2 linked regions of the Vallitalea longa genome follow. The protein of the gene in region 2 binds, or shares a complex with, the protein of the main gene of each other region. Links are inferred from orthologs where the notes say so. Each region holds a gene or a part of one and is shown on either strand. Other genes may lie near its edges. The genes, in order: rpsS and rimM.

Evidence for each region.
Region 1: the proteins of rimM (region 2) and rpsS are in contact, whole or in part, in a crystal structure (PDB 3A1P), measured with the Thermus thermophilus proteins. The link is inferred for Vallitalea longa from one-to-one orthologs. Residues at the interface, in WP_008632437.1 of Thermus thermophilus: Val4, Glu5, Ile6, Gly7, Arg8, Arg22, Gly23, Glu24, Val26, Leu84, Glu85, Glu86, Gly87, Arg88, Tyr89, Tyr90, Tyr91, Phe92, Leu94, Asp111, Ile112, Leu113, Asp114, Ala115, Gly116, Ala117, Gln118, Asp119, Val120, Ile122; in WP_011173711.1 of Thermus thermophilus: Lys28, Arg29, Leu30, Lys32, Thr48, Gln56, His57, Val58, Pro59, Val60, Tyr61, Thr63, Met66, Glu73, Phe74, Pro76, Thr77, Arg78, Arg81, His83, Gly84, Lys85, Glu86, Ala87, Lys88, Ala89, Thr90, Lys91, Lys92, Lys93.

Annotation. Positions count from the first base shown.
Region 1 is NZ_BRLB01000001.1:1,078,781-1,094,922, forward strand. Bases 4,632-7,378 are described here. They hold rpsS (30S ribosomal protein S19), read right to left. Parts: upstream 6,273-7,378; coding sequence 5,991-6,272; downstream 4,632-5,990. Other genes in these bases: rplP (50S ribosomal protein L16), read right to left, coding at 4,632-4,902; rpsC (30S ribosomal protein S3), read right to left, coding at 4,902-5,561; rplV (50S ribosomal protein L22), read right to left, coding at 5,577-5,963; rplB (50S ribosomal protein L2), read right to left, coding at 6,299-7,135; rplW (50S ribosomal protein L23), read right to left, coding at 7,234-7,378. Also shown: rplO (50S ribosomal protein L15), read right to left, coding at 1-257; rpmD (50S ribosomal protein L30), read right to left, coding at 290-472; rpsE (30S ribosomal protein S5), read right to left, coding at 485-994; rplR (50S ribosomal protein L18), read right to left, coding at 1,011-1,379; rplF (50S ribosomal protein L6), read right to left, coding at 1,404-1,937; rpsH (30S ribosomal protein S8), read right to left, coding at 2,036-2,437; QMG30_RS04675 (type Z 30S ribosomal protein S14), read right to left, coding at 2,468-2,653; rplE (50S ribosomal protein L5), read right to left, coding at 2,673-3,212; rplX (50S ribosomal protein L24), read right to left, coding at 3,236-3,571; rplN (50S ribosomal protein L14), read right to left, coding at 3,585-3,953; rpsQ (30S ribosomal protein S17), read right to left, coding at 3,985-4,245; rpmC (50S ribosomal protein L29), read right to left, coding at 4,266-4,475; more of rplP, read right to left, coding at 4,462-4,631; more of rplW, read right to left, coding at 7,379-7,533; rplD (50S ribosomal protein L4), read right to left, coding at 7,533-8,153; rplC (50S ribosomal protein L3), read right to left, coding at 8,180-8,809; and 7 more genes. UniProt on the Escherichia coli protein: In the E.coli 70S ribosome in the initiation state it has been modeled to contact the 23S rRNA of the 50S subunit forming part of bridge B1a; this bridge is broken in the model with bound EF-G.
Region 2 is NZ_BRLB01000020.1:68,518-83,304, reverse strand. The notes cover bases 1-2,727. They hold rimM (ribosome maturation factor RimM), read right to left. Parts: upstream 1,754-2,727; coding sequence 1,247-1,753; downstream 1-1,246. Other genes in these bases: ffh (signal recognition particle protein), read right to left, coding at 2,432-2,727; rpsP (30S ribosomal protein S16), read right to left, coding at 2,128-2,373; QMG30_RS21250 (KH domain-containing protein), read right to left, coding at 1,879-2,109; trmD (tRNA (guanosine(37)-N1)-methyltransferase TrmD), read right to left, coding at 501-1,247; rplS (50S ribosomal protein L19), read right to left, coding at 75-425. In the rest of the region: more of ffh, read right to left, coding at 2,728-3,778; YlxM family DNA-binding protein, read right to left, coding at 3,806-4,177; signal recognition particle-docking protein FtsY, read right to left, coding at 4,303-5,262; chromosome segregation protein SMC, read right to left, coding at 5,570-9,130; rnc (ribonuclease III), read right to left, coding at 9,441-10,127; acpP (acyl carrier protein), read right to left, coding at 10,188-10,424; phosphate acyltransferase PlsX, read right to left, coding at 10,449-11,450; rpmF (50S ribosomal protein L32), read right to left, coding at 11,642-11,818; QMG30_RS21200 (YceD family protein), read right to left, coding at 11,834-12,334; QMG30_RS21195 (acetate/propionate family kinase), read right to left, coding at 12,468-13,658; pta (phosphate acetyltransferase), read right to left, coding at 13,700-14,692. UniProt on the Escherichia coli protein: One of at least 4 proteins (Era, RbfA, RimM and RsgA/YjeQ) that assist in the late assembly stage of the 30S ribosomal subunit.

The sequences.
Region 1 (16,142 bases), on a different replicon or contig from region 2:
TCGAATCTATTCAAGACATCAACATTAATTCCAACGATTTCTTTTGAGTTTCTACAAGTAAAACCTCTTTTTGGAAGTCTTCTATATAATGGCATTTGACCCCCTTCAAATCCAAGTCTTACGCCACCACCTGAACGAGATTTTTGTCCATTTTGTCCTCTTCCTGCAGTCTTACCGTTTCCAGAAGCATGACCTCTTCCTTTTCTGAAACTTGCTCTCTTTGAACCTTTTGCTGGTTTTAATTCTGTCAAATTCATGCTGTTACACCTCCTTGCTTATTTTAACCCGATTAAACTTCTTCTACTTTTACTAAATGTTGTATAGCATTGACCATACCTCTAATTGCTTCATTATCTTTTTGTTCAACAGTTTTATGAAGTTTAGTTAAGCCTAAAGCTTCTGCTGTTTTTCTATGTTTAGGAATGGCTCCAATTGTGGATTTAACTAAAGTAATTCTTAATTTATTTGCCATCTTGGTTCCCTCCTATCCTAAAAGCTCTTCAATTGATTTTCCACGAAGTTTTGCTACTTCTTCAGGAGTTTTAAGTCCGTCAAGTCCTGCAACAGTAGCTGTTACTACATTATTTTTATTATTTGATCCTAATGATTTTGTTCTGATATTCTTAATTCCTGCAAGTTCAAGTACGGCACGAGCAGGTCCACCAGCTATAACACCTGTTCCTTCTGGTGCTCTTTTCATTAAGACGGAAGCACTTCCGAATTTACCGATAAAATCGTGAGGAATACTACCATTTTCATCTATAGGAACTTCAATAAGTCTTTTCTTAGCGTCGTCGATACCTTTACGAATAGCATCAGGAATTTCTGTAGCTTTTCCTACACCTGCGCCTACATGCCCATTCTCATCTCCGACCACTACTAAAGCTGCAAAACGGAAGTTACGACCTCCCTTTACTACCTTAGTAACACGTCTTATTGATACTACTTTTTCTCTTAGATCTAGCTTACTAGCATCAATCATTGTACGCTTCATGCTTTTACCTCCTTACTTAGAATTTTAATCCAGCTTCTCTTGCTGAATCTGCTAATGCTTTTACTTTACCTTGATAAATGTATCCGCCTCTATCAAAAATTACTTCTTTGACACCTTTTTCTACAGCTCTTTTAGCAACAGTTTCTCCAACAAGAGTTGCTGCAGCTACATTATTAGTTTTTTCTAAATTACTTTTAATGTCTTTTTCTACTGTAGAAGCAGCTGCTAAAGTATGACCTGTTAAGTCATCAATAACTTGCGCATACATATGTTTGTCACTTCTAAAAACCACTAAACGAGGTCTTTCTGAAGTACCAGTAATATTATTACGTAATCTTCTATGCTTCTTAACACGGACTTTAGTTCGTGATGTTTTCTTTATCATGGATTTCACCCCTTTACTATTTTACTATTTACCAGTTTCTTTACGTCTAATAACTTCATTAGCGTATTTGATTCCTTTGCCTTTGTATGGCTCAGGTGGTCTCTTAAATCTTATTTCCGCTGCGTATTGACCTACTCTTGCTTTGTCAATTCCTTTTACGATAATAACATTTTGTCCTTCTACAACTGCTTCAAGACCTTCTGGATCTTCCATTTCAACTGGATGTGAATATCCTAAAGATAATACTAATTTCTTTCCTTTTTTCTGTGCTCTATAACCAACACCATTGATCTCTAATTTCTTTTCGTAACCTTTAGTTACTCCTTCAATCATGTTTGCAACTAGAGTTCTAGTTAAACCATGTAATGATTTCATTTTCTTTAAATCATTTGGTCTATTTACAACTACTTGGTTTTCTTCTTTAGAAATTAACATTTCTTTTGGTAATTGTTGTTCTAAAGTACCTTTTGCCCCTTTAACAGTGACATAGTTGCTCTCTGTAACACTTACTTCCACTCCTGCTGGGATCTCTACAGGTAATTTACCAATACGTGACATGCTTGCACCTCCTCGGATTAAATACCTTTGCTTATTATTATAAGCAAAGCTTCATCCATTTTATTATATTTTATAAGTCTATTTTTCCAGATTAATAATTACCAAATAAAAGCAATTACTTCTCCACCTACATTTTGTTTTCTAGCTTCTTTATCAGTAATGATTCCTTTATTAGTTGAGATGATAGCAGTTCCAAGTCCACCTAAAACTTTTGGTAACTCATCTTTGCCTGCATATACTCTAAGTCCAGGTTTAGAAATTTTCTTAATTCCTGCGATTACTTTTTCATTTTTATCTCTACCATATTTCATTTCAACACGGATTGTTTTAATTAAACCGTCTTCTATTAATTTATATCCTTTAACGTACCCTTCATTTACTAAAATATCAGCAACTGCTTGCTTCATTTTTGAAGCAGGTACATCTACAAAATCATGTTTAGCAGTATTTCCATTACGGATTCTTGTTAACATATCTGCGATTGGATCACTCATTGTCATAATTTGTGGCCTCCTTCCTATTACTAAATCTTACCAACTAGCTTTTTTAACACCTGGGATTTGTCCTTTGTACGCTAATTCACGGAAACAGATTCTACATATTCCATATTTTCTTAAATATCCGTGAGGTCTTCCACATATTCTACAACGATTATAAGCTCTTGATGAAAATTTTGGCTTACTTTGTTGTTTAATTTTCATTGATGTTTTTGCCATTTAATCGATTCCCTCCTTATTATTTTTTAAAAGGCATTCCGAATAATGTTAATAATTCACGAGCTTCTTCATCAGTCTTAGCTGTAGTAACGAAGATAATATCCATACCTCTAACTTTATCAACTTTATCATATTCGATCTCAGGAAAGATTAATTGCTCTTTTATACCTAAAGCATAGTTACCTCTACCATCAAACGCGTTAGGGTTAACACCTCTGAAGTCTCTAACTCTTGGTAGAGCTAAGTTAATTAGACGATCAGCAAAATCATACATTCTGCTTCCTCTAAGTGTAACTTTACATCCGATTGGCATACCTTCTCTTACTTTGAAAGCTGCAACAGATTTTTTAGCTTTTGTAATCACAGGCTTTTGACCAGCAATTATTGTTAAATCACTAACAGCAGAATCAAGGATCTTACGATTCTCTTTAGCTTCTCCAACGCCCATGTTTATAACTATTTTTTCTATCTTAGGTACAGCCATTTTATTTTTATAGTTAAATTTTTTCATCATAGCATCTACAATTTCATTATTGTAAATTTCTTTTATTCTACTCACGCTAGTTAGCCTCCTCTCTACTATTAATCTATAACTTCACCTGTTGATTTAGCTACTCTATATCTAACATTTTTAGTACGTCCATCTCTATCTTCTTTAACGATTTTAGTACCTAATCTTGTAGGTTTTCCTTTATGAACATACATTACTTTTGAAGCATTTAATGCAGATTCTTGGTGAATGATACCACCTTGTTGATTAGCAGCACTTGGTTTTGTATGTTTTGTAACCATGTTAACGCCTTCAACAATTACTTTACCATTTTTTCTATCTACAGTTAAAATCTTTCCTTCTTTTCCTTTGTCTTTTCCGGAAATAACTTTAACAGTATCACCTGATTTAAGTTTAGTCTTATACAATTACTACACCTCCCTATAGTACTTCTGGTGCTAATGATAGGATTTTCATGTATTTTTTCTCTCTTAACTCTCTAGCAACAGGTCCAAAAATACGAGTTCCTTTTGGTGTTTTATCATCTTTGATTATAACTGCTGCATTTTGATCAAATTTGATATATGAACCATCTTTACGACGTGCACCTTTTTTAGTTCTAACTACTACAGCTCTTACTACTTCACCTTTTTTAACAACGCCACCTGGTGTTGCATCTTTAACAGTAGCAACTATTACATCTCCAATGTTAGCATATCTTCTAGTTGATCCGCCTAATACTCTTATGCAAAGTATCTCTTTTGCACCTGTATTATCCGCAACCTTAAGTCTAGATTCTTGTTGGATCATTAGATGAACCTCCTTTCAGCAAATACAAAACTTATTTTGCTTTTTCTAATATTTCTATTAATCTCCATCTTTTATCTTTTGATAATGGTCTTGTTTCCATAACACGTACTCTATCGCCAATGCCGCATTCATTTTTTTCATCATGGGCTTTTAATTTGTAAGTTCTTTTTACAACTTTACCATATAATGGATGTTTTACATTATTCTCAACAGCTACAACTACTGTTTTATCCATTTTATCACTAACTACTCTACCAACACGAACTTTTCGTAGATTCCTTTCTTCAGCCAATTGAACTCCTCCTTTCAAGGTTATCTAGCAACCTTTAATTGCTCAGTTATAATTGTTTGAATTCTAGCTATATTTCTTCTAACCTCTTTTATTCTACCTGTATTATCTAATTGGTTAGTCGCATTTTGAAATCTTAGGTTAAATAATTCTTTTTTTGCAGTAACTAAATCTTCATTAAGTTCTGCTGCAGATTTATTTCTTAATTCTTCAATATATTTAGTTGACTTCACAATTATCACCGCCTTCTAGCTCTGCACGAGAATAAATTTTACATTTACATGGTAACTTGTGCATAGCAAGTCTTAATGCTTCTTTAGCCAATTCATCTTCAACTCCAGCAATTTCGAACATTACACGGCCTGGTTTTACTACTGCCACCCAATATTCAGGTGATCCTTTTCCTTTACCCATTCTTGTTTCAGCAGGTTTTGCTGTAACTGGTTTATCAGGGAAAATTTTAATCCATACTTTACCACCACGTTTGATATAACGAGTCATAGCAACACGGGCAGCTTCTATTTGATTAGATTTTATCCAACAAGGCTCTAATGCAACAATACCATATTCACCGTAGTTAATTTTATTTCCTCTTAACGCTTTACCTTTCATGTTACCACGAAATTGTTTACGGCGTTTAACTCTCTTTGGAATTAACATTACTTCCCTCTCCCTTCTTTCTTAGTAACTTGACCAGGAAGAACTTCGCCATTATAGATATATATCTTTACACCGATTTTTCCATATACTGTATTTGCTTCAGCAAATCCATAATCGATATCTGCACGAAGTGTTTGTAGAGGAATTGTTCCCTCATTATAAGATTCTGTACGAGCCATTTCTGCTCCACCTAAACGTCCTGAACAGATAGCTTTGATACCTTTTGCTCCTGCTTTCATTGTTCTACCCATTGATTGTTTCATAGCTCTACGGAAAGAAACACGATTTTCAAGTTGAAGAGCAATGTTTTCAGCTACTAATTGAGCGTCTTTTTCTGGTCTTTTTACTTCTACTATATTAACAATTACTTTGCTGGCTGTCATTTTTTGTAATTCAGTTCTTAATTTTTCAATTGATGAACCGCCTTTACCAATAACGATACCAGGTTTAGCTGTATGAATGTTGATTTTTACTCTTTCTGATGCTCTCTCGATTTCGATTCTAGATACACCAGCTGAATATAATTTCTTCTTGATATATGTTCTTAATTTATTGTCTTCTATTAAAAGGTCTGCAAAATCTTTTTCTGCGTACCACTTTGCATCCCAGTCTTTAATAATTCCGACTCTTAATCCATGTGGGTTAACTTTTTGTCCCATTCTTTCCCTCCTTATCTATCTTTCGTTAAGAATGATTGTGATGTGACTAGATTTCTTCTCTATTCTATACGCTCTACCTTGTGCTCTTGGTCTGATTCTCTTCATTGTAGGTCCCTTGTTAGCAAAAGCTTCTTCAACGTATAATTTAGCTGGATCTAATCCACTGTTGTTTTCCGCATTAGCTATAGCTGATTTCAATAATTTCTCTATAATTCTAGCACCATTTCTAGGTGTATAATTTAAAATACCTACGGCTGATCCTACATCTTTTCCTTTGATTGTATCAAGAACAATTTTAGCTTTTGTTGGTGATACTCTAGCATAAGATACTTTTGCTTTAGGTCTAGTATCTTTGTTAGCATTTCTTTCTCTTTTTATCTGACTTCTATGCCCTTTAGCCATTATAAATTAGCCTCCTTCCATACTGCATTAACGTACTTTTGATTTCTTTTCTTCTCTTCCGTGACCTCTATAAGTTCTTGTTAGCACGAATTCTCCTAATTTATGTCCTATCATATCTTCGCTTATATAAACAGGCACATGTCTTCTTCCATCATGAACTGCAATAGTATGACCTAGCATTTCAGGGAAAATAGTGGAACGTCTTGACCATGTTTTAATTACTTGTTTATCGCCTTTTTCATTTAATGCTCTTACTTTATTTAATAAGTGTGCATCTGCGAAAGGTCCCTTTTTAAGTGAACGAGCCATTAACTCAAACCTCCTTTTAGTGGTTATTATTTATTACTTCCACGTCTTCTTATAATATATTTATTAGAATGCTTATTTTTCTTTCTAGTTTTATAACCAATTGTTGGTTTACCCCAAGGTGTCATTGGACTTGGACGACCGATAGGAGCTCTACCTTCTCCACCACCATGTGGATGGTCATTAGGGTTCATAACAGAACCACGAACTGTAGGACGAATACCCATATGACGTTTACGTCCAGCTTTACCAACTGTTATAAGTTCATGATCAATATTTCCAACTTGACCTATTGTAGCTTTACAAAGTATAGGAACTACTCTCATTTCTCCTGATGGCAATCTAAGTGTAGCATATTTTCCTTCTTTTGCCATAAGTTGAGCAACATTACCAGCAGAACGAACTAATTGTCCACCTTTACCTGGTTTCATTTCAATGTTATGAATACTAGAACCAACTGGAATGTCTTTTAATTGTAATGCATTACCGATTCTAATCTCAGCTTCTGAACCACTCATTACTTTATGACCAACTTTTAATCCGTTTGGTGATAGGATGTAACGTTTTTCACCATCTGCATATTGGATTAAAGCAATATTAGCTGAACGGTTTGGATCATATTCAATAGCTATTACTTTACCTTGAATACCATCTTTGTTTCTTTTGAAATCTATCATTCTATATTTAATCTTAGACCCGCCACCACGGTGTCTTACTGTAATCTTACCTTGATTATTACGTCCAGAATGCTTTTTAAGACTTACTACCAATGATTTTTCTGGAGTTTTTTTAGTGATCTCCTCAAAAGTAGAACCTGTCATATGTCTTCTGGAAGGTGTATAAGGGTTATATTTTTTGATACCCATGAATTGCACTCCTTTCAAAAGTATATTCACACACGCTACCGTGTGTATCTTTTAACTATCTATGAACTAGATATTTATACTTTATTTGCTATTATTTATTACATTCCTTCAAAGAAATCTATTTCTTTACTACTTTCTGTTAATTTAACAATAGCTTTCTTTGTTTTAGCAGTTTTTCCAAAAGTCATACCTCTTCTTTTTACTTTACCGATGTTGTTCATAGTATTGACTCTTTCGACTTTTGTTCCTTCGAACATTTTTTCGACTGCTTCTTTTATTTGAGTTTTCGTTGCTTCTGGATTAACTAAGAAAGTGTATTTTTTCTCAGCCATAACTTCCATACTTTTCTCAGTAACAACAGGTTTTAATATTACATCATAATATCTTAACTCAGCCATTATGCATACACCTCCTGAATTGTAGCAACAGCATCTTTAGTTACCACAAAAGTATCATATTTAAGAATGTCGTATACATTAATTGTATTAGTTAATGCTGTTTTTACACCTCTAATATTACGAGTTGATAATATAACATTTTTGTCATTATCATTTAAAACTATTAAAGCTTTTTGTACATTTAGATTATCTAAAACTGTACTCATTTTTTTAGTTTTAATTTCATCAAATTTCAATTCATCAACAACAATTATTTTATTGTCATTTACTCTTGAAGTTAATGCTGATTTTAATGCCGCTCTTTTTTCTTTTTTGTTTAATTTAATTGAATAATCTCTTGGCTTTGGAGCAAATACAACTCCACCACCTGTCCATTGTGGTGCACGAATTGATCCTTGTCTCGCTCTACCTGTTCCTTTTTGTCTCCAAGGCTTAGCACCGCCACCTCTTACTTCTGAACGAGTTTTAGCACTTTGTGTGCCTTGGCGTTTATTTGCAAGCTGTCCTACAACTGACATATGCATTAAGTGTTCATTTATTTCTACACCAAATATATTGTCATTAAGTTCTATATCTCCAACTTGTTTACCTTCCATGTTGTAAACAGAAACTTTAGCCATGTTCGTTCCTCCTTCCTACGTATTAACTAAGCTTTTACGCTATTTACTATTGTTACTATTGATTTTTTAGGTCCTGGTACAGCACCTTTAATTAGAAGCAAGTTATTTTCTACATCAACTTTTACTACTTCTAAGTTTTGAACTGTTACATTTTCACTACCCATATGACCTGGTAATTTTTTACCCTTGAATACTTTTGATGGTGAAGAAGCTCCACCCATAGATCCGGATACTCTATGTGACTTAGAACCATGACCCATTGGTCCTCTTGATTGGTTATGTCTCTTAATTGATCCTTGGAATCCTTTACCTTTTGATACACCAGAAACATCTACTTTGTCGCCAATTTCAAATGCATCAGCCTTGATTTCATTTCCTACTTCAAATTCATCAGCATTATCAAGTCTAAACTCTTTTATATGCTTCTTAAAGCTAACACCTGCTTTGTCAAAATGACCTTTCATTGGCTTATTAGTAAGTTTTTCTTTCTTATCACCAAATCCAACTTGTACAGCTTTGTATCCATCATTTTCTACAGTTTTCACTTGAATAACTGTACATGGTCCTGCTTCTAGTACTGTTACAGGTACTAACTCTCCACTTTCTTCAAATATTTGAGTCATACCGATTTTTTTAGCTAATATAGCTTTTTTCATTTCCTTTGCACCTCCTAATAATCTACAGCGGATTACACTTATGTGTAATCATCCTAGATGGCTTATAGTCTTTATATAAACCTCTAAGGGATATTATACTATTTCGTATAATTATTTAACATCTACTTTGATATCTACCCCTGCAGGTAGTTCAAGTCTCATTAAAGCATCTACTGTCTTAGCTGTTGGCATAAGTATGTCAATTAATCTTTTATGAGTTCTTTGTTCGAATTGTTCTCTGGAATCTTTGTACTTGTGCACAGCTCTAAGAATAGTTACAACCTCTTTCTTAGTAGGTAATGGAATTGGTCCACTCACCTTAGCACCAGTTTTCTTAGCTGTTTCAATAATTTTCTTTGAAGATTGATCGATTAATTGATGATCGTATGCTTTTAAGCTAATTCTCATTTTTTGACTTGCCATAAAAAAAGTCGCCTCCTTTTCGTACTCTAGTACGACAAGTGGTGACTGTACATCGCTCCGTGTGTATCATATACTCAACACACTCAAATCAAGCCTACATCGCTTTGACTTTATATTGTACAGTGACCTTGCCGCCAGTTTCTTGAACATGACATTCGCTCCATGTGAATTACCCGCTTTTGCGGCAACCTCACATTTCAACGCTATCTTTGTCACAGCATTTAATAGTATACACTAAGAATGTCTATAATGCAAGGGTTTTTCGAGATTTTTTTATAGTTTTTTCATGTTTTAAAAAATCTCAAATAAGTAATGTAAAATTCAACTATTTTATTTGGTATATATTATAATTTTAACCAAAAAACAGTACCCATAGGCACTGCTTTTATAAATTCTCCATTTATTTTCTTTTAACCAATACCATTATATCCATTTCAGGTGGATTCTTGATAATATCTATAGGCGGTACCTGTACTTGCTGTGGATTGGGATGGTCTTTTAGACACCTATAATCATAATACTCTGCCGCAAAATCACCTATCATGACATAATCACTGTTAGGAAGCCAAGATTGCAAAAGATAAGCCATAGCCTTATCCAGTGCTGCATTAGTCAACTCAAAGAAATTCTCTGCCGAAAAAGTACATACTACATATAAACCTTTTGGTATGACATATTGATATAATCTGCTATCATTATCATCAAAATCATCAACTTGTACTGCCGCCAGATAATTGAACCAATCTTTCTTATTGGATGGAAACGATACACCGAACTCTACATTCTCATCACTCTGATTAAGTATATCCTTCTTGACTTCAACATACTCATTCCATGCAACTCCAGGATTATCTTGACCCGCAACCCCCATCTCACATTCTTTAACAATTCCCATTATCTTAATGTCTTCCTCTATCTTCTTAACGTTAAATTCTATAACAACTCCAGAAGCTACCAGAGGAACTCCAATATCCACTGATCTGTATTTCAAAGACAAATCAGGCTTGTAAAAATGTGCAAGAGGTATATCCTTCTTCTTATATTCAGTAGGTGTCATATCATATACCGCCTTAAAGGTCCTTGTAAAATTCTCTAAACTATTAAACCCATTCCTAAAAGCAATATCCGTAATCTTTCCACCATCTTTAATATCCTCAGAAGCCTTAGCCAATCTTCTTAACCTAACATACTCCATAACCGTAACACCAACAAGCTTATAAAACAGCCTCTGAAAATAAAACTTGGACAACATCCCCATCTCTGCCAACATATCAATACACAAATCTTCATCTAAATGCTCTTCAATATAATCAATAACTCCTTGCATCTCATTATACTCATACATTCTTTATCTCTCTCCTCCTTAGAATTATTAACTATATTATATCATCACATCATATTGATTTCTTGACCATAAATGCCCTATTCATCAAAAACCTAATAATCCTAACGTAATTATAATACTTCATCAACTTAACTTTTCTAAGTACATAACCCTTTAACTCAAATCCTATATACTTCTTCCTATCAAAACCATATAAAAATTATCATAACCTTTAGGTGAACTGTCTAATACCACTATGTTTTTCTTCTCTCATAGATATCAAAATATTATTAACCCCCTATCAACAAATAAAATATCTTATCCCCATACCAATCTATAAAATCAACCTCATACACCTCTACCAACCTCATAACAACAACATCTTATCCCCACACACTACCTTTAATAACTCCTCATAATTATTATAAAAAAACAAGGGAATCCAATTACATATCTCCCGTACAAGCTTACTAGCCCAAACTACAGGGGTATTAGTGGTAGGTTTAACGCAGACCGACCGCTTTTTGGGTAAGGCAAGTTAAACCTACCACTAATACCCCCTCCACCTAGCCCCCAACAATTCTAACCATAAAAAAAGCAGTGCATCAAGCACTGCTTTTTCAATATTAAATAAAATATATTATTCAATAATTTCTGCTACTGATCCAGCACCTACAGTTCTTCCACCCTCACGGATAGCGAAACGTAAACCTTTTTCCATAGCGATTGGAGCAATAAGTTCAATTTCCATTTCAATGTTATCACCAGGCATACACATTTCTACACCTTCTGCAAGGTTGATTACACCAGTAATATCAGTAGTTCTGAAATAGAATTGTGGTCTATAGTTTGAGAAGAATGGAGTATGACGTCCACCTTCTTCTTTTTTAAGAACGTAAACTTGTGCTTTAAATTTAGTATGAGGAGTAATTGTACCAGGTTTAGCTAATACTTGACCTCTTTCGATTTCATCTCTTTGAACACCACGAAGTAATGCACCGATGTTATCACCAGCTTGAGCTTCGTCTAATAATTTACGGAACATTTCTACTCCTGTACAAACAACTTTTCTTGATTCTCCAATTCCAACGATTTCAATTTCGTCAGATACGTGAAGTACTCCACGTTCAACTCTACCAGTTGCAACAGTACCACGACCAGTAATTGAGAATACGTCTTCTACAGGCATTAAGAAAGGTTTGTCAATATCTCTTTCTGGAGATGGAATATAAGCATCTACTTCTTTCATTAAGTCTAAGATCTTATCTCCCCATTCTGATGTTGGGTCTTCTAATGCTTTTAAAGCAGAACCCATAACGATAGGAATATCATCACCTGGGAAATCATATTCAGTTAATAACTCTCTGATTTCCATTTCTACTAATTCTAATAATTCTTCATCATCAACCATGTCACATTTGTTCATGAAAACAACAATATATTCAACACCAACTTGGCCTGATAATAAAATATGCTCACGGGTTTGAGGCATTGGACCATCTGCAGCTGAAACAACTAAGATAGCTCCATCCATTTGTGCTGCACCAGTAATCATATTTTTAACATAGTCAGCATGGCCTGGACAGTCTACGTGTGCGTAGTGTCTAGTTTCAGTTTCGTACTCAACGTGTGCTGTTGAGATAGTGATTCCACGTTCTCTCTCTTCTGGAGCTTTATCAATATTATCAAAAGCAACTGCTTCTCCAGTTCCTAATCTTTCATGTATAGTTTTTGTAATTGCAGCTGTTAATGTTGTTTTACCATGGTCAACGTGTCCAATAGTACCAATATTAACGTGTGGTTTGGTTCTTTCATATTTAGCTTTAGCCATTTAAAATCTTCCTCCTTTTATATCTAGGGCAAATCCCCTAATTTGTCCATTCATTTCTGAATTGGTCTTCTTTTTCAATTATATTTTATTAAATTAAATTTTGCAAGTTTTTTATTACTATTTCATATTACAATACGATTATTCGTCAAAGTGTACAAATTAATTTGTTTCTTTACCAGCAATAATCTTTTCTTGTATTGATTTTGGTAGTGGCTCAAAATGATCGAATTGCATTACATATGTTCCTCTACCTTGAGTTTTGGAACGTAAGTCAGTAGCATAACCGAACATCTGTGATAATGGTACAAATCCGTGGATTTGTTGAACACCATTACGAGGTTCCATACCTTCAATACGTCCTCTACGTGAGTTGATGTCACCAATAACATCACCCATGTAATCTTCTGGTACTGAAACGTCAACTCTCATGATTGGTTCACATAAAGTTGCTCCACCTTTTTTCATAGCTTCTTTAAATGCCATAGAACCAGCAATCTTAAATGCCATTTCAGATGAGTCAACATCATGATATGATCCATCATAACACTCTGCTTTAATACCAAGTACAGGATATCCTGCAAGTATACCAGTACTCATTGCATCTTGAATTCCATTATCTACTGCTGGTATATATTCTTTTGGAATAGATCCACCAACTATAGCATTAACAAATTCATAAGTTTCCTCACTGTTTACGTCCATTGGAGAGAATCTAACTTTACAATGTCCGTATTGTCCACGACCACCTGATTGACGTACGAATTTACCTTCAACTTCAACTTCTTTAGTGATTGTTTCTTTGTAAGCAACTTGAGGTTGACCTACATTAGCTTCTACTTTAAATTCTCTAAGTAGACGGTCTACAATGATTTCTAGATGAAGTTCACCCATACCAGATATAATTGTTTGACCAGTATCATGGTCTGTGTGAGTCTTGAATGTTGGGTCTTCTTCTGCTAATTTTGCAAGAGCGATACCCATCTTTTCTTGACCAGCTTTTGTCTTAGGCTCTATAGCTACGTGAATAACTGGTTCTGGGAAAATCATTGATTCAAGTATTACTGGATGCTTTTCATCACATAGAGTATCACCAGTTGAAGTAACTTTTAAACCTACTGCTGCTGCAATATCTCCTGAGTATACTTTACTGATTTCTTCTCTTTTATTAGCATGCATTTGAAGAATACGTCCCATACGTTCTTTTTTATTCTTAGTAGAGTTAAATATATAAGAACCTGAATTAGTTGTTCCTGAATAAACTCTAAAGAATGCAAGTTTTCCAACAAATGGGTCTGCCATAATCTTGAATGCTAATGCTGAGAAAGGTTCTTCGTCTGAAGATGGTCTTTCTACTTCTTCTTCTGTATCTGGGTCAATACCTTGAATAGCAGGTACATCTATTGGAGCTGGCATAAATTCAACAACTGCATCTAATAATTTTTGGACACCTTTGTTTCTATATGCTGTTCCACATAGAACAGGTATAATATCAACATTAATAACTGCTGCTCTAAGAGCTTTCTTTAATTCTTTAACAGTAACCTCTTCACCTTCAAGATATTTTTCCATTAAATCTTCATCAGTTTCAGCAATAGCTTCAACCATAGCTTCTCTGTATTCTTCTGCTTGTTCTAACATATCAGCTGGTATTTCTTCTTCTGATATTTCTTGACCTAAATCGTCTTTGTAAATATATGATTTCATATTCATCAAGTCAATAAGACCGACAAAATCATCTTCTGCTCCAATTGGTAATTGGATTGGTACTGCATTGGCACCAAGTCTATCTCTCATCATGTCAACAGCGTTATAGAAATCTGCACCCATAATATCCATTTTATTAACAAATGCCATTCTAGGTACTCTATATTTATCTGCTTGACGCCATACTGTCTCGGATTGTGGCTCAACTCCACCTTTTGCACAAAATACACCTACAGAACCATCTAAAACACGGAGTGAACGTTCTACTTCTACTGTAAAGTCAACGTGCCCCGGTGTATCAATAATATTAATCCTATGATTTAACCATTGACATGTTGTAGCTGCGGAAGTAATAGTTATTCCTCTTTCTTGTTCTTGTTCCATCCAGTCCATCTGAGCTGCACCTTCATGAGTTTCCCCAATCTTGTGAGTTCTTCCAGTATAGAATAAGATACGTTCTGTTAGTGTTGTTTTACCTGCATCAATATGAGCCATGATCCCAATATTTCTAGTTCTCTCTAGTGGGAATTGTCTTCCATCCAAAGTTTATTCCTCCTTTGGTAATCAACGGTTTCTTAGCTACAATTTATTGATTATTATGCGGAAAATAAAATTTCCGCATACCTTTTTTTTACAACACATTATTATATGCATTATTAGTAATTTGGTGTAACTATATACACTATATTAAAATAATATATAATTGTTTGCAATTACAATTAGAATCTGTAATGTGCAAATGCCTTGTTTGCTTCTGCCATTTTGTGAGTATCTTCTCTCTTCTTAACTGAAGCACCAGTATTGTTTGCTGCGTCCATAATTTCAGCAGCTAAACGATCAACCATAGTTCTTTCTCCACGCTTACGTGTGTAGATAGTTAACCAACGAAGTCCTAATGCTTGTCTTCTCTCTGGTCTAACTTCCATAGGAACTTGGTAAGTAGATCCACCAACACGTCTAGCTTTAACTTCAAGAACAGGCATAATATTGTTCATAGCTTCTTTAAAAACTTCTACTGCATCTTTTCCTGTTTTATCAGCTACTTTTTCAAATGCTCCGTATACAATTTTTTGTGCAACTCCCTTTTTACCATCTAACATGATGTTATTGATAAGTTTAGTTACAACTTTATCACTGTATATTGGATCAGCTAATACTTCTCTTTTTTGAATATGTCCTTTACGTGGCACGGCTCTTCCCTCCTTAATAATAATTAATTCTTCGGTACTCATGAATAAGTTATCCATGTTCGTGCTCGGTATATCGTAATATATATATAATCCTGCAACCTACAGGTAATATTCCGGTTTTACCTAGCACTAATTAGCATATTACTGGGGTTTTCCTCATATAAAATACTAATTATTGATTTTAGTAATCAATGACTTAAGAATTATTTTTTTGGTCTCTTTGCTCCATACTTGGAACGTGATTGTTTACGGTCAGCTACACCAGCTGTATCTAGTGTACCCCTAACAACATGATAACGTGTACCAGGTAAGTCTTTTACCCTTCCACCTCTTAGTAGAACAACACTATGTTCTTGTAGGTTATGTCCTTCACCAGGAATATAACCTGTTACTTCGATACCATTTGTTAAACGAACCCTTGCAATTTTACGAAGAGCTGAGTTTGGTTTTTTAGGAGTAGCTGTTTTTACTGCTGTACAAACACCTCTTTTTTGTGGTGAAGATATATTAGTAGTTCTTTTGTGTAATGAATTATAACCTTTTTGAAGAGCTGGCGCTGTTGATTTCTTAGTTGAAACCTCTCTACCTTTTCTTATTAATTGGTTAATAGTAGGCATCAATTTCACCTCCTGTAATTTTTTTAAGATGCCCTAACATCTTATTTAATTAGTGCTGCGGTTGCTGTTTTTACTTCTACATCGCAAACTGAACCTAATTCCACCATAGTATTAATATATACTACAGGAATTTGCTGACTCTTAGCTAACTCAATAGCTTTTATAGTAACCTTACTTTGCGCATCTTTCGCTACATAAAGCACTTTTACGTCTTGATTCTCAAGAGCTTTTAGAGTCTGTTTCA
Region 2 (14,787 bases):
AATAGCCATTAAACTATACCATGTAACTATTATAGCTAAAATCCTTAGTTAAACTGCGTATTGAAATAATCTTATTATCTAATTAATTCTTTTACTTTAGCAGCTTTACCGATTCTGTCTCTTAAGTAGTTAAGTTTAGCTCTTCTTACTTTACCATGTCTTACAACATCGATATGATCGATAATTGGTGAATGTAATGGCCAAGTTTTTTCAACACCTACACCATAAGAAATTCTTCTTGCTGTAAATGTTTCACGGTTACTACCATGTTGTCTTTTAATAACTACGCCTTCAAACATTTGTAGCCTTTCACGGTTACCTTCTTTAACCTTAGCATATACTCTGATAGTATCACCAACGTTAAACTCTGTTAAAGCATTCTTTCTTAATTGTTCTTGTTCAATTTTACGTATTATATCGTTCATGTGTTTCCTCCTAATATCTAGATGTTCTTAATTACACTAATGTAACAGAGGACCATCCGTACTCACATTAAATTACTATAACATACTTCCCTTTAATTTGCAATATTTATCTAGAAATTTCTTATCTTTATCTGTAAGATCTGCTTTTTCTAATAGATCTGGTCTTTTTTCATATGTTCGTATCAAAGACTGCTCTCTTCTCCAATCATCAATGTTTTTATGATGTCCGGATAATAATATGTCTGGTACTTTTTTATCCATGAAAACAGCAGGTCTTGTATACTGTGGATATTCTAATAGATTATCGTCGAATGATTCTGTTTCAGCAGACACTTCATTAGATAGCACATTAGGTACTAATCTTGAAATAGCATCTATCATAACCATTACAGCAAGTTCTCCACCAGTTAGTATATAGTCACCTATAGATACCTCATCGGTAACTATCATATCGATAGCTCTTTCATCTATACCTTCATAATGTCCACATAAGAAAGTTAACTCTTTTTCCTTCGATAATTCCATAGCCATTTCTTGATTAAATGTTTTGCCTTGTGGGGTTAGATATATAACCCGTGGCTTTTCTTCACTCTTAGTTATTATGTTCTTATATGCCTCATAAATAGGTTCTGGTTGCATAACCATACCAGCACCTCCGCCATATGGATAATCATCCACCTGCTTATGTTTATTGTAAGCATAATCTCTAATGTTGATCGTATTTATTTCAATCAAGTCTTTTTCTTGTGCTTTACCTATAATGCTTGAATTTAGACCTTGTCTTATCATATCTGGAAATAATGTCATTATGTTAAATCTCACTAATCAATCAATCCTTCCAGTAATGAAACTACCATGGTTTTATTTTCCATATCAACTTCTTTTATGCATTGTTTTAGAGCTGGAATCAGAATTTCTTTTTTATCATCAGCTTCTATTACATATACATCATTACTTCCTGTTCTTATAACATCTTTTATATTACCTAGATCTTCTCCATCGTCAGTACTGACTTCTATTCCTATTAGATCGCTAATATAATATTCATCGTCTTCAAGTGGTAAGGCTAATTCTCTAGGTATTTTTATTATTGACTCTTTCAATGCTTCAGCACTTGTCATATCTTCTAGTTCTTTAAATTTTATTATGACTAGATTTTTGAAATATCTAATATCTTCAATTGTATATTTCTGTAATTTTTTCTTGCTGTCTATATACACATATTCAAGTAATTCGAACCTCTTGGGTTCATCGGTTAAAGGTATTATTTTAACTGCACCCTTGATACCATGTGTATTTATTATTTTACCAATATTAAAGTAATCCATACACTCACCTTCATATATTTTTTTATTATATATCTTTCCCAAAATCTTCGAATAAACTCTGAATCCATTATTCTAATAAAAAATATTTCCTATAGTATAATAAAAAGGTTAGGGAATCCCTAACCTTATTGTAAAATCTCTACAACAACTCTTTTTTCTTCTTTAGTTGCTGCTGCCTTAACTACAGTTCTTATAGCCTTAGCAATTCTACCTTGTTTTCCAATTACTTTTCCCATATCGTCAGGTGCAACTTTTAACTCTAATATAATTGAGCGTTCTCCCTCAATTTCATTTACTTTAACATCATCTGGATTATCAACTAATGCTTTAGCGATAACTTCCACTAATTCTTTCATGTTGTACACCTCCAACAATTACTTTACAACTCCAGCTTGCTTTAACAATCTTTTGACTGTATCAGAAGGTTGAGCTCCGTTACTTAACCATTTGTTAGCAACTTCTTCATTTATCTTTAAATCAACAGGATTAGTTGTTGGGTTATAGTAGCCAACTTGCTCTATAAACTTACCATCTCTTGGTGATCTGGAATCAGCAACTACGATTCTATAAAAAGGAGCTTTTTTTGCACCCATTCTCTTTAATCTCATTTTTACTGCCATTAGTGTTTCACCTCCCTAATAAAATAAAATCTATATTAGACTAACTAAAATTAATTAACTAGCCCATAAAAGGAAATTTATTAAATAATCCTTTTTTAGCTTTTTTACCATTCATCATACCACTAAATTGTTTCATCATCTTTTTAGCCTGTTCAAATTGCTTTATGAATCTATTGACATCATGTATATTAGTACCTGAGCCATTAGCTATTCTTCTTTTTCTAGAAGGATTGATTACTGATGGATTAGCTCTTTCTTCCAGTGTCATAGATTGTATCATACATTCTACTTTCATGAATTCCTTATCATCTATTTCAACATCTTTCATCTGCTTGTTCATACCAGGAATCATGGAAACAATATCACCTATAGATCCTAGTTTTTTAACTTGTTGCATCTGTTCTAGGAAATCGTCAAAAGTAAATTCTGCTTTTCGAAACTTTCTTTCCATCTCGGCAGCTTTCTTTGCATCAATCGCTTCGGAAGCCTTTTCTATAAGTGTCAAAACATCACCCATACCAAGAATCCTAGATGCCATTCTTTCAGGATGAAATACTTCTATATCAGTAAGTTTTTCTCCTATACAAGCGAATTTAATAGGTTTATCAGTTACTGCTCTTACTGAAAGTGCAGAACCACCTCTAGTGTCACCATCCAATTTGGTTAAGATTACACCATCAACACCTATTTTTTCATTAAAGTTCTCAGCTACATTGACAGCATCTTGTCCAGTCATAGCATCTACAACCAATAATATTTCCTGTGGCTTAATGGTATCTCTTATTTCAATCAATTCATTCATCATGTCTTCATCTATATGAAGTCTACCAGCCGTATCAATAATAATAACATTGTTGTCATTTTTTTCGGCAAACTCAATAGCTGCTTTTGCAATATTGACTGGCTTGTTTTTGTCTCCCATCGTGAATACAGGGACATCTATCTGTCCTCCAACAACTTGTAGTTGTTTTATGGCTGCTGGTCTATATACATCACAAGCAACCAATAGAGGTTTTTTCCCACTTTTTTTGAGTTTACCTGCAAGTTTAGCAGTTGTAGTTGTTTTACCTGCTCCTTGTAAACCAACCATCATATATACTGTTGGAGGCTCTTTTGAAAAAGTCAAATCTGCTTTTTCTTCCCCCATCAATTTAATCAATTCTTCATTAACAATCTTAATAACCTGTTGACCCGGAGTCAAGCTTTCCATAACTTCGTGTCCGACAGCTCTTTCTTTTATGGTATTGACAAACTTTTTAACAACCTTAAAGTTAACATCTGCTTCTAGTAATGCCAATTTAACTTCTCTTAGAGCTGCTTTAACATCTTGCTCATTAAGTTTTCCTTTTTTCTTAAGGGTAGAAAATATATTCTGAAATTTATCTGTTAAACTTTCAAATGCCATAAACTAACCTCCCACTCTATAGATTATCTACAACTCTTCTATTATCCTATTGCAAGTCTTCTGTATATTAACTATTTTATCTACTATTTCTTTTTTAGTCTGGTCACTACTTCTCAATTCATCCAAAATTTCACTTGCATCACTATAGATCTTTTCGATATTCTGTTTGTTAATCAAAAACTTATCAACTAGCTGTAACTTGTTTTCATAATTTTCAAGTTGCCTATCACATCTCTTTAATGTATCATAAACACCTTGTCTGCTAATTTCCAGCTGTTCCGATATTTCTCCCAAAGATAAATCGTTCAAATGATATAATTCATATATTCCTTTTTGGTGCTTAGTTAATAATTCACCATAAAAATCATATAGTAATGTTTTCTTAAAAATATTACTCAAAATTAAATCACCACCTGTAAAGGTTAATTACTTTACAGATGGTATTATATGATATTCAGTAATGGTTGTCAAGTTATTTATCATAATTAATAATAATTTTATATTTCATAAAAGAATAAAGTCATTTATTGGTCAAAAAGAGCATTAACAAAATCATCTGAATCAAATTTCTGTAGATCATCAATTCCTTCTCCGACACCAATATATTTTACTGGAATATTAAGTTCCGTTTGGATAGCGATAGCTATACCACCTTTTGCTGTTCCATCGAGTTTAGTAAGCACAATTCCAGTGATATCAGCTATATCTTTGAATTGTTTAGCTTGTTGAAGAGCATTTTGTCCTGTAGTACTGTCAAGGACTAGTAATACTTCTTTATGCGCTTCAGAATATTCTCTGTTTATAATCTTAAATATCTTTCTTAACTCTTCCATCAAATTCTTTTTATTATGGAGTCTTCCTGCTGTATCACATATGAGAATATCTGAATTTCTTGCTTTTGCAGCTTGTACAGCATCAAAAACGACTGCTCCAGGATCAGAATTTTCTTGTTGTGATATAAGTTCAACCCCTGCTCTATTGGACCACTCAGCTAATTGGTCTATGGCAGCAGCTCTAAATGTATCAGCCGCAGCTAATATGACTTTTTTACCATTATCTTTATACTGGTGAGCTAATTTACCGATAGTAGTAGTTTTACCTACGCCATTAACCCCAATTACTAAAACGACTGATTTCTTTTCAGTAAAATCATAAATGTCACCATCGTTTTTCATCAATTGCTTTAATTCTTCCATGAGTAATTCTCTAACTTGAGCTGTATCTTTAATTTTCTGTTCTTTCACTTTTGACTTTAAGTCTTCCATAATCTTAATAGCAGTATTTACACCTAGATCAGCTATAATCAGTGCTTCTTCCAGCTCTTCATAGAAGTCTTCATCTATCTTGGTAAAAGAATTAAGTACTTGATCGACTGAACCTAAGATATTATTTCTTGTTTTAGTCAATCCTTTTACTAGTTTACCAAAGAATCCTTTTTTATTTTTACCTTTTTCTTCTTCTGGAGTATCATTTTGATCCTCCATGTTGGTATCCTCTTCAATTACTTGTTCTTCAATTACATCAGTATTCACATCTTGTAAGCTCTGTTCTTCATTTGATATATCTTCTTGTTCTATAGATTGATGTTCTTCGTTTGATATATTTTCTTGTTCTAATTGTTGCTGTTCTTCAATATCAACATTTTCTTGTTCATTTATATCATCGTTGATTAAATTGTCTTTTTCTATCTCTTTTTCCTTCTCTGCTTTTTTTGCTTTATTTTTTTTCCAGTTAAATAAGCCCATATTTCCTCCTAAATATTTGTAAACAGCTGTTTTACATTTTTTGTCTTTATCCTGTTAATTCACTTTCAATGAGTTTCACAGATACTCGTGTGGATATACCTTTTTCTTGCATAGTAATACCATATAATGCATCTGCTGCTTCCATTGTACCTCTCCTATGCGTAATAATGATAAACTGTGTTTTAGTTGAAAGTTTCTGTAAATATTTCGCGAATCTTTCTACATTAGCATCATCAAGTGCTGCCTCTATCTCATCAAGAACACAGAATGGAGAAGGTTTTAACCTTTGTATGGCAAATAGTAAAGCTATTGCGGTAAATGCTCTTTCTCCACCGGATAAAAGCATCATACTCTGTAATTTCTTACCTGGAGGTTGTGCTATAATATTAATTCCTGATTCTAGTATGTTGTCTTCATCTACTAGATATAATAACCCTTTTCCTCCACCAAAAAGTTCCTTGAATACTAGGTCAAATTGTGATTGTATATCTTTAAATTTCAACTTGAACTGTTTAATCATTTCTTTATCAAGTTCACTGATAATACCTATTAACTTCTCTTTAGCCACTATCAAGTCTTCTTTTTGTTCAGATAAGAAGTTGAATCTATTTATTACTTCTCTATATTCTTCTATAGAATTAACATTCACATCTCCCAATTCTTTGATTTTACTTTTTAGTTCTTTGACTTTGCTTTTTAGTTGGGTTATGCTTCCAAGGTCATCTCGATATTCATTAACCATGTTAAAAGTCAATTCATATTCTTCCCACATGTAATTGGTTGTATTTTCTTTTTGTAGTTCATATTTAGTTCTATAATTTTGAAGCCTCATGATCTCTTTTTCTAATAACTTGGATTTTTCACTTAAGTTCTCTCTATCACTAAATAACGAGTTCTGTTTTGCTGATAATTCTTCTTTGTTCTTATTTAGTTGATTAAGTTCATTTTCCATAGCCTTGATTTTATCAATTATGACTTCTATTTGTTCTTTATAATCATTTATAAGTTTAATCTTTGATTCAATATCCTGTTTATTGTTTTGTGACTCTACTATAAATTCATCTTTTTGTTCTTTGATATCTTCTAGCTCTTTTTTCAATCTGTCGATATTATCTTGAGAACTATTCAATTTTTGTCTTGTAGATGTCAATTCTATTTTCACATTAGTTATTTCATCAGATAAAGAATCTTTTACTGCTTTTTTTTCTTGAATTATTTGTGTTAAACTTATAACCTTATCTTCTGCATCAGTATTTTCATTTTCAGTACCATTTAACTCTTCATTATATTTTTCTGTAGTTGCAGTTAGTTCTTGGTTCTGAGAATTCAATTCATCAAATTCTACTTTACTGTCATTAATTTCTTGTTGCAGTTTTTCGGTATCTTTTTCAATCTGATTAAGATTTATTTGTAATGAATTCAATCTGATATTAAGATTATGCTCATTAGAAATCAATTCTTTGGATTTAACGGAAAGTCTATTTTTTTCCGCAACTATTTCTTCACGTTTTTCAGTGGTAGTCTTGTACTGTCTTGTACATTCTTGTATTCTAAGCTTATATTCGTCCAATTCTCTTTTTCGGGAAAGGAAATTATTAGCTTTGTTCTTGTAACTTCCTCCTGTTAACGAACCACCTGGATTTAATACTTCCCCTGAAAGTGTAACTATCTTCAATTTGTAATTATACTTTCTGGCTAGCCTAACCGCATTATCAATATTATCAACTATGACTACTCTTCCCAAAAGATATTTTATTATATTGTCATACATATCATCATACATGACTAATTCATTACCATAGCCGATAAACCCTTTTTCATTGGTGATAGGATTATAGTTTCTGCTAGTTCTAATACTAGTCAAAGGCAAAAAAGTAGCTCTACCATATTTATTGGCCTTTAGATAATTAATCATTCTCTTAGCGGTTTCTTCATCTTTTGTAATAATGTTCTGAACACCACCACCAAGAGCTGTCTCTACAGCTATTTCGTATTTTTTATCGACTTTAATAATATCAGCTACTACACCAAGAACTGAATCTATATTGTTATTAGTCTTATGCTCCATAACTTTTCTTATACTATAATTATAGCCTTCATAATGTTCAGTTATATCATTAAGAGCATTGTATTTAGATTTGTATTGATTGATTTCCTTATTAAGGATATTTAATTTGTCATCTATATTATGTTTTTGCTCATTAATCTCTTTTATTTTTTCAACCGTTGATGAAGATTGTTTTTTTATAGACACTAAGTCTTCTTGCGCAACATTTATATTTTGTTCCAACTGCTCTTTTTTATCATTCAAAACAGTTTGGTCATTATGTACTTTATTAATTTTATCAGTCAAGAAATTTTTTCTGTTTTCTATATTCTCTAGCATCGTACTATATCTTTGGATTTTACTCTTTACTACCGTTATCTCATTAAGTCTTTCTATGATATTGGTCTTAATTTCTTCAATCATAGTTTCATTGCTTACAATTTCATTAGATACATCTGTACATTCTTGTTCTTTCTCCACTAACTGTTTGTTTAATGATTCAATATGAGATTTCAGATTGACTATTTCTTCATCTGTCTCTTTTATATCAGCAACATTAACTTGACTCTTAGTATTCAATTGATTTATATTTTGTTGTATTCGATTATTCGATTCACTTATGGAACTAATACGCTCGTTATTAATGTTAATATTGTTTTCTATTCTCTCTTTTTCTAGATTATTTTCAGCAATTTCATCTTTCTTAGTATCAATTTCCTTACCCATATCCTGTATAGAAGTATTGATTTCATTATATTTCAATTTTATCTCTTCGTATTTGTTGTTGACTGTATTAATTTCTTCATTAACATTTTTTTCTTTTTCACTTATTTCATTTATATTTTTATCTAATCTTTCAAATTCAGTTATGAATATGTTGACTTCATGTTTTTTTAATTCTTCTTTTAACTGAAGGTAATTCTTAGCTATTTCTGCTTGTCCTTCCAAATTGCCTTTTTGACTATCAAGTTCTGTTATAATGTCATTTATCCTAAGAAGATTTTGTTTTTCTTCTTCTAATTTTTTATAAGCTTCGGATTTTCTTCTCTTAAATTTAACTATTCCAGCAGCTTCATCAAATAAGTCTCTTCTGTCTTCTGGTTTAGTACTTAAAATTTTATCTATCTGACCCTGTCCAATAATAGAATATCCTTCTTTACCTACTCCTGTATCTAAAAACAACTCATGAATGTCTTTTAATCTACATGGTGTTTTGTTAATATAGAATTCGCTTTCACCAGAACGATAAACCCTTCTTGATATGGTTACTTCCAAATAGTCGATAGCCATTCTTTTATCATGATTATCTATAGTTATATCTACTTGGGAATATCCCACAGGGCGTCTGTTTTCAGTACCTGCAAAAATAACATCTTCCATTTTAGAACCTCTTAGCTGTTTAGCACTTTGAGCACCTAAAACCCAACGTACAGCATCTGCTATGTTACTCTTACCGCTACCATTAGGACCAACAATTCCTGTTATTCCTTCATTAAATTCAAAATTAATCTTATTAGCAAAGGATTTGAATCCTTGTAATTCAACGTTTTTTAAGTACATATTATCTCCTTTTCTTGTACTACAGGAAATTTTTACTTTCAACATATGGAATAGGAGCATTAGAAATATTCTCCAGAACAAAATAGGATTTTCCTATAAGATGAGAATAAATCACGTAGTTGCTTTTTTAGTGCAGAACAATTAGGTATTGTCCTGCACTAATATTTTTTCAAGAGAAGTGTCTAGCATTTTTATTCAAATTATGTCATGTTTAACTATAATGTAAATTGATTGGCAATGAACAATGGACAATTATTAACTCAAATTTCTTTTTGATAGTTGTCAATTGTACACTGTCAATTGAATATAATTAGATATTCTTAATCGCATCATACGCTCCATCTTGTTCAGCAGACTTTTTACTTCTACCTCTTCCATAACCTATCACTTTTCCTTCATGTCTTACCTCTACCATAAATAATTTATTATGATCAGGTCCCTTTTCCTTAACTATTATGTATTCAATTGGTTCTTCACTAGTTTTTTGTATGATCTCTTGTAGATGGGTTTTACTATCGATAAATAATTTTCTTTTTTCAACATCATTCAATAATGTAGTTAGAATAAACTGTCTAGCAGATTCTAGTCCACCGTCTAGATATATAGACCCTATCAATGACTCTACTGCATCTGATAAAACTGATGCTCTAAATCTACCTCCAGAATTTTCTTCACCCTTACCTAGTCTAATGTATTCTCCTAATTTTATTTCATTGGAGAAATTAGCTAATGTTGGTTCACATACAATACTAGCCCGAAATTTAGTTAATTCGCCTTCCAGCATATCAGTATATTTTCTGAATAAAAAATCACTTGTTACGATTTCAAGAACTGCATCACCTAAAAATTCTAGTCTTTCATTGTTTTCAAATTTAGACATTTTGTGTTCATTAGCATATGAACTGTGTGTTAATGCTTGAGATAATAATTTTACATTTTTAAACTTATAATTGATAATCTTTTGAAAGTCGTTTAAATTTTTGTATTTATTTCTCAATATGTTCTCCTCCTTCGTTATGGTTATCTAAAAGCAAAGCCCTTGTTGTAAGGGCTTCCATTAGTCGTTATTAATTTGAGAATTTATTGCTTCGACTGCATCATTTACTGTTACAATCTTTTCTGCCTGCTCATTATCAATCTCAATATCAAATTCTTCTTCTAGAGCCATAATTATTTGAACTAAGTCCAATGAATCAACATTCAAATCATCAACGAATTTTGTATCTTTTGTGATTTGTGATTCATCCACATTTGTAAATTCAGATATAATTGAAACCAATTTTTCAAATTCCATTTAATTTGCCCCCTTTTTTATTAATTAGATTTTTATGTTTTCTTTTATTTTATCATTAATTTGTTGGTCAGAAAACTTTTTACATTGCAATATTGTATTCTTAATCGTTTTTGAATCTGAACTACCATGTGTCTTAACAACTAAACCTTCCAAACCAAGTAATGGTGCTCCACCATACTCAGTATAATCAAAACTTTTCTTAAAATCTTTTAAAGCTGGCTTTAGTAATAATGTTCCAATTTTCGATCTGAAATTTTTCAATAAATGTTTTTTTAGCATACTGAACAAAGTTAAGGCAAATCCTTCAGTATACTTTAAAATGATGTTACCAACAAAAGCATCACATACAAGAACATCAGCTTTTCCTTCAGGTATTTCTCTAGCTTCGATATTACCTATAAAATTGATATCCTCATTCTTTAGTAAAGAATAAGCTTCTTTCACTAAGTTATTCCCTTTGGACTCTTCTTCACCAATGTTAACTAATGCAACTTTTGGATTCTTCACTCCCATCACATTCTCAAAGTAGATAGAACCCATTTTAGCATATTGAACTAAATAACTTGCTTTTGAATCTACATTGGCACCACAGTCAATCAGTAATGACACTCCCTTTTTATTAGGAATTAGTGGAGCAAGAGCAGGTCTTTCGATTCCCTTGATTCTGCCTACTATAAAAGTTCCTCCAGCAAGTATAGCTCCAGTACTACCAGCAGATACTAAAGCATTTGCTTTCTTATCTTTCACTAGATTAAAAGCTTTCACTAAAGAAGAATCTTTTTTTCGTCTAATAGCCATAACAGGAGATTCACAAGTATCAATAATCTCTTTTGCATCTACTACCTCTAGTTGTTCTTTATTATATGTGTACTTTGCTAGTTGTTCATTTATGATAATATTATTACCCACTAAATAAATCTTTATGTGACTATCATCATTTATTGATTCAATACAGCCTTTAATTATTGCGTTTGGGGCATTATCGCCACCCATTGCATCAACTGCAACAGTTATCATTTCTTGCATCATTACACCCTCTAATCTACATTCTAAAAATACTATACTAAATTTTTACCATATTTTCAACATATATTTGAAAATTTCTAGAATAGCTAATCGTATTTGAGGTAATCATATATATTATTTTCTAATAATTCAAACTTGCTAAATTTATCAAAGTAGCTAAATAATTAAAGGCAGCGTAAGCTGCCTTATAATTATTCAGTTTCAATAACTACTTTATTCTTGTATGTTCCACATGATTTACAAACTCTATGAGGCATAACTAATTCCCCACATTTACTGCATTTTACTAAATTAGGTGCAGTTAATTTCCAGTTAGCTTTACGTTTGTCTCTTCTAGCTTTTGAAGATTTTCTTTTTGGTACTGCCATTGTTGTGACACCTCCTTAAAACTCTTTAAATAAATCTTTAAATACAGCTAATCTAGGGTCTATTTCACTATTATCACAGTTACAAGTACCCTTATTGAGATTAGTTCCACATTGATTACAAATACCTTTGCATGTATCGCTACATAATACTTTCATAGGTAAATCAATGATTAATTCATTTAAAGCTAATTTCTCTAAATCAAGATTGTATCCATCAATATACTGAACTTTTTCTTCATTATCATCATCAAATTTGATGTCTTTAGAAAAATTAGTTTCGACTTTATAATCTACTTCTTCCATGCATCTATCACAAGGAATCTTAAGTGTTCCTTTTACCGATCCCTCCACCTTAATTTCTTTGTACCCAAGATTAGTAATCTCAAGGTCAATATGAACGAGATCAGCTGTTCGGTAAGTAATTCCACCAAATTTAAATTCATTGATGCTAACATCAGTAGATATCTTTTTATTCATCCGGTCATTGGATAATAAATCAGTTAAATTAAACTTCATATCAACACCCCAATCATATTATTTTTTGACAGGGAAACGTATAAAATAACCACATGTAATTATACATATCAATTATACTTTTGTCAACATTTTTAACAAAATTATGGTAGAATATGCATGTTACTCAGTTTAATTAAATAAGTCTAGCAGTTTCTCTGGCAATTGTCATTTCTTCATCAGTAGGGATTACTACTGTTTTAACTTTAGCATCTTTAGTAGATATGTCTTTTTCAACGCCTCTACATTTATTAGCTTCTTTATCTACTTCAACACCTAAAAAAGTAAGGTATGCACATATTTCTTCTCTTACTTCCGCATTATTTTCACCAAGTCCAGCTGTAAATGCGATAGCATCGATTCCATTCATTGCAGCAGCATAAGCTCCAATGTATTTAGCGACTCTGTATGAAAATACATCCATTGTAAGTCTTGCTCTTTCATTTCCTTCTTCTATAGCATTTTCTAAATCTCTGAAGTCACTTGATATTTCTGAAATACCAAGAACACCTGATTTTTTATTTAAAATAGTATTAATTTCATCAATTGATAATCCTTCTTTATCAGCTAGGAATTGAACGATTGCTGGGTCCATATCTCCTGATCTAGTTCCCATAACCAATCCTTCTAGAGGAGTAAGTCCCATACTTGTATCTACTGATTTTCCACCATCTACAGCACAAACACTAGCACCATTACCTAAGTGACAAACTACGATTTTCATATCTTTGATATCTCTACCTAAGAATTCAGCAGTTCTGTTAGAAACGTATTTATGAGATGTACCATGGAATCCGTATCTTCTTAATTTGTATTTTCTATAATATTCATATGGTAACGCATATAAATAAGTTTTTGCTGGCATTGTTTGATGGAAAGCAGTATCAAACACCCCTACCATAGGTACATTAGGCATGATATGTTTACATGCATCTATACCAATCAAGTTAGCTGGATTATGTAAAGGAGCTAAGTCAGAACACTTCTCAACAGCTTCAATTACCTCTTTAGTTAAAACTGTTGAACTTGCAAATTCTTCTCCACCATGTACAATTCTATGTCCAACCGCATTGATTTCATCCATACTCTTGATTACGCCATGATCTTTTGAAATTAACGCATCAATAACATATTGAACAGCGTCTTTATGACTTGGCATATCCCCATTTATAATTACAGTATCTTCACCAATCTTAGTATGTTTGATTCTTGAACCATCAATTCCTATTCTTTCGCATAAACCTTTTGCTAAGACTTTTTCATTTTCCATACTTATCAATTGATATTTTAGTGATGAGCTACCACAATTTAATACTAATATATTCACTTTGAACAATCTCCTTTAAATGTATTTTATAATTTATTTTTTTATAATGATGCTTGTACTGCTGTTATTGCAACTACTCCTACGATATCATCAGCTGTACATCCTCTTGATAAATCGTTAACTGGTTTTGCTATACCTTGAGTAATTGGTCCATAAGCTTCTGCTTTTGCTAGTCTTTGAGTAAGTTTATATCCGATATTTCCTGCATCAAGATCAGGGAATACTAGAACATTAACTTTTCCTGCTACTTCACTACCTGGTGCTTTTGAAGCTCCAACACTTGGTACGATAGCTGCATCTAATTGGAATTCTCCATCTAATTTAATATCAGGATTTTGTTCTTTTGCAATTTTTACTGCTTCAACTACTTTATCAACGTCTGCATGTTTTGCACTACCTTTTGTAGAATGAGATAACATACCTACTACTGGTTCAACTTCTACCAAGTCTTCAAATGATTTTGCTGAGCTGATTGCTATAGAAGCTAATTCTTCAGAATTAGGATTCTGAACTAAACCAGAATCAGAGAATAAGAAAGTACCATTAGCACCATACTCGCAATTAGGTACTACCATAACGAAGAATGCTGATACTAATTTAGTACCTGGAGCTGTTTTTAATATTTGTAAAGAAGGTCTTAATACATTAGCTGTTGCATTAACTGCTCCAGCAACCATACCGTCTGCCATTCCTTCTTTAACCATCATGACACCTAAATATAATGGGTCTTTTTTCAATAATTCCTCTGCTTTTTCACATGTCATACCTTTATTTTTACGAAGTTCTACTAAATCTTTAACATAATCATTCATTTTATCAAATGAACTAGGGTCTACAAATATAGCCTTTGAAATATCTAAACCTTCTGCCACTTTTGCTATTTCATCTTTATTACCTATAAGAATTACTCTTGCTATTTCTTCATCAAGAATTTTTGCAGCTGCCTCTACTGTTCTTCTTTCTAATGATTCAGGTAATACGATTGTTTGATTTAATTTTTTTGCTCTGTTTTTAATGTTGTTTATAAAACTCAATTTAATAAACTCCTTTCAGTTCTCTAACTAAAATATAATGTACTTTACTCTATTATAATATTATTGTTCATTGTATACAATATGTTTTTTGTGTT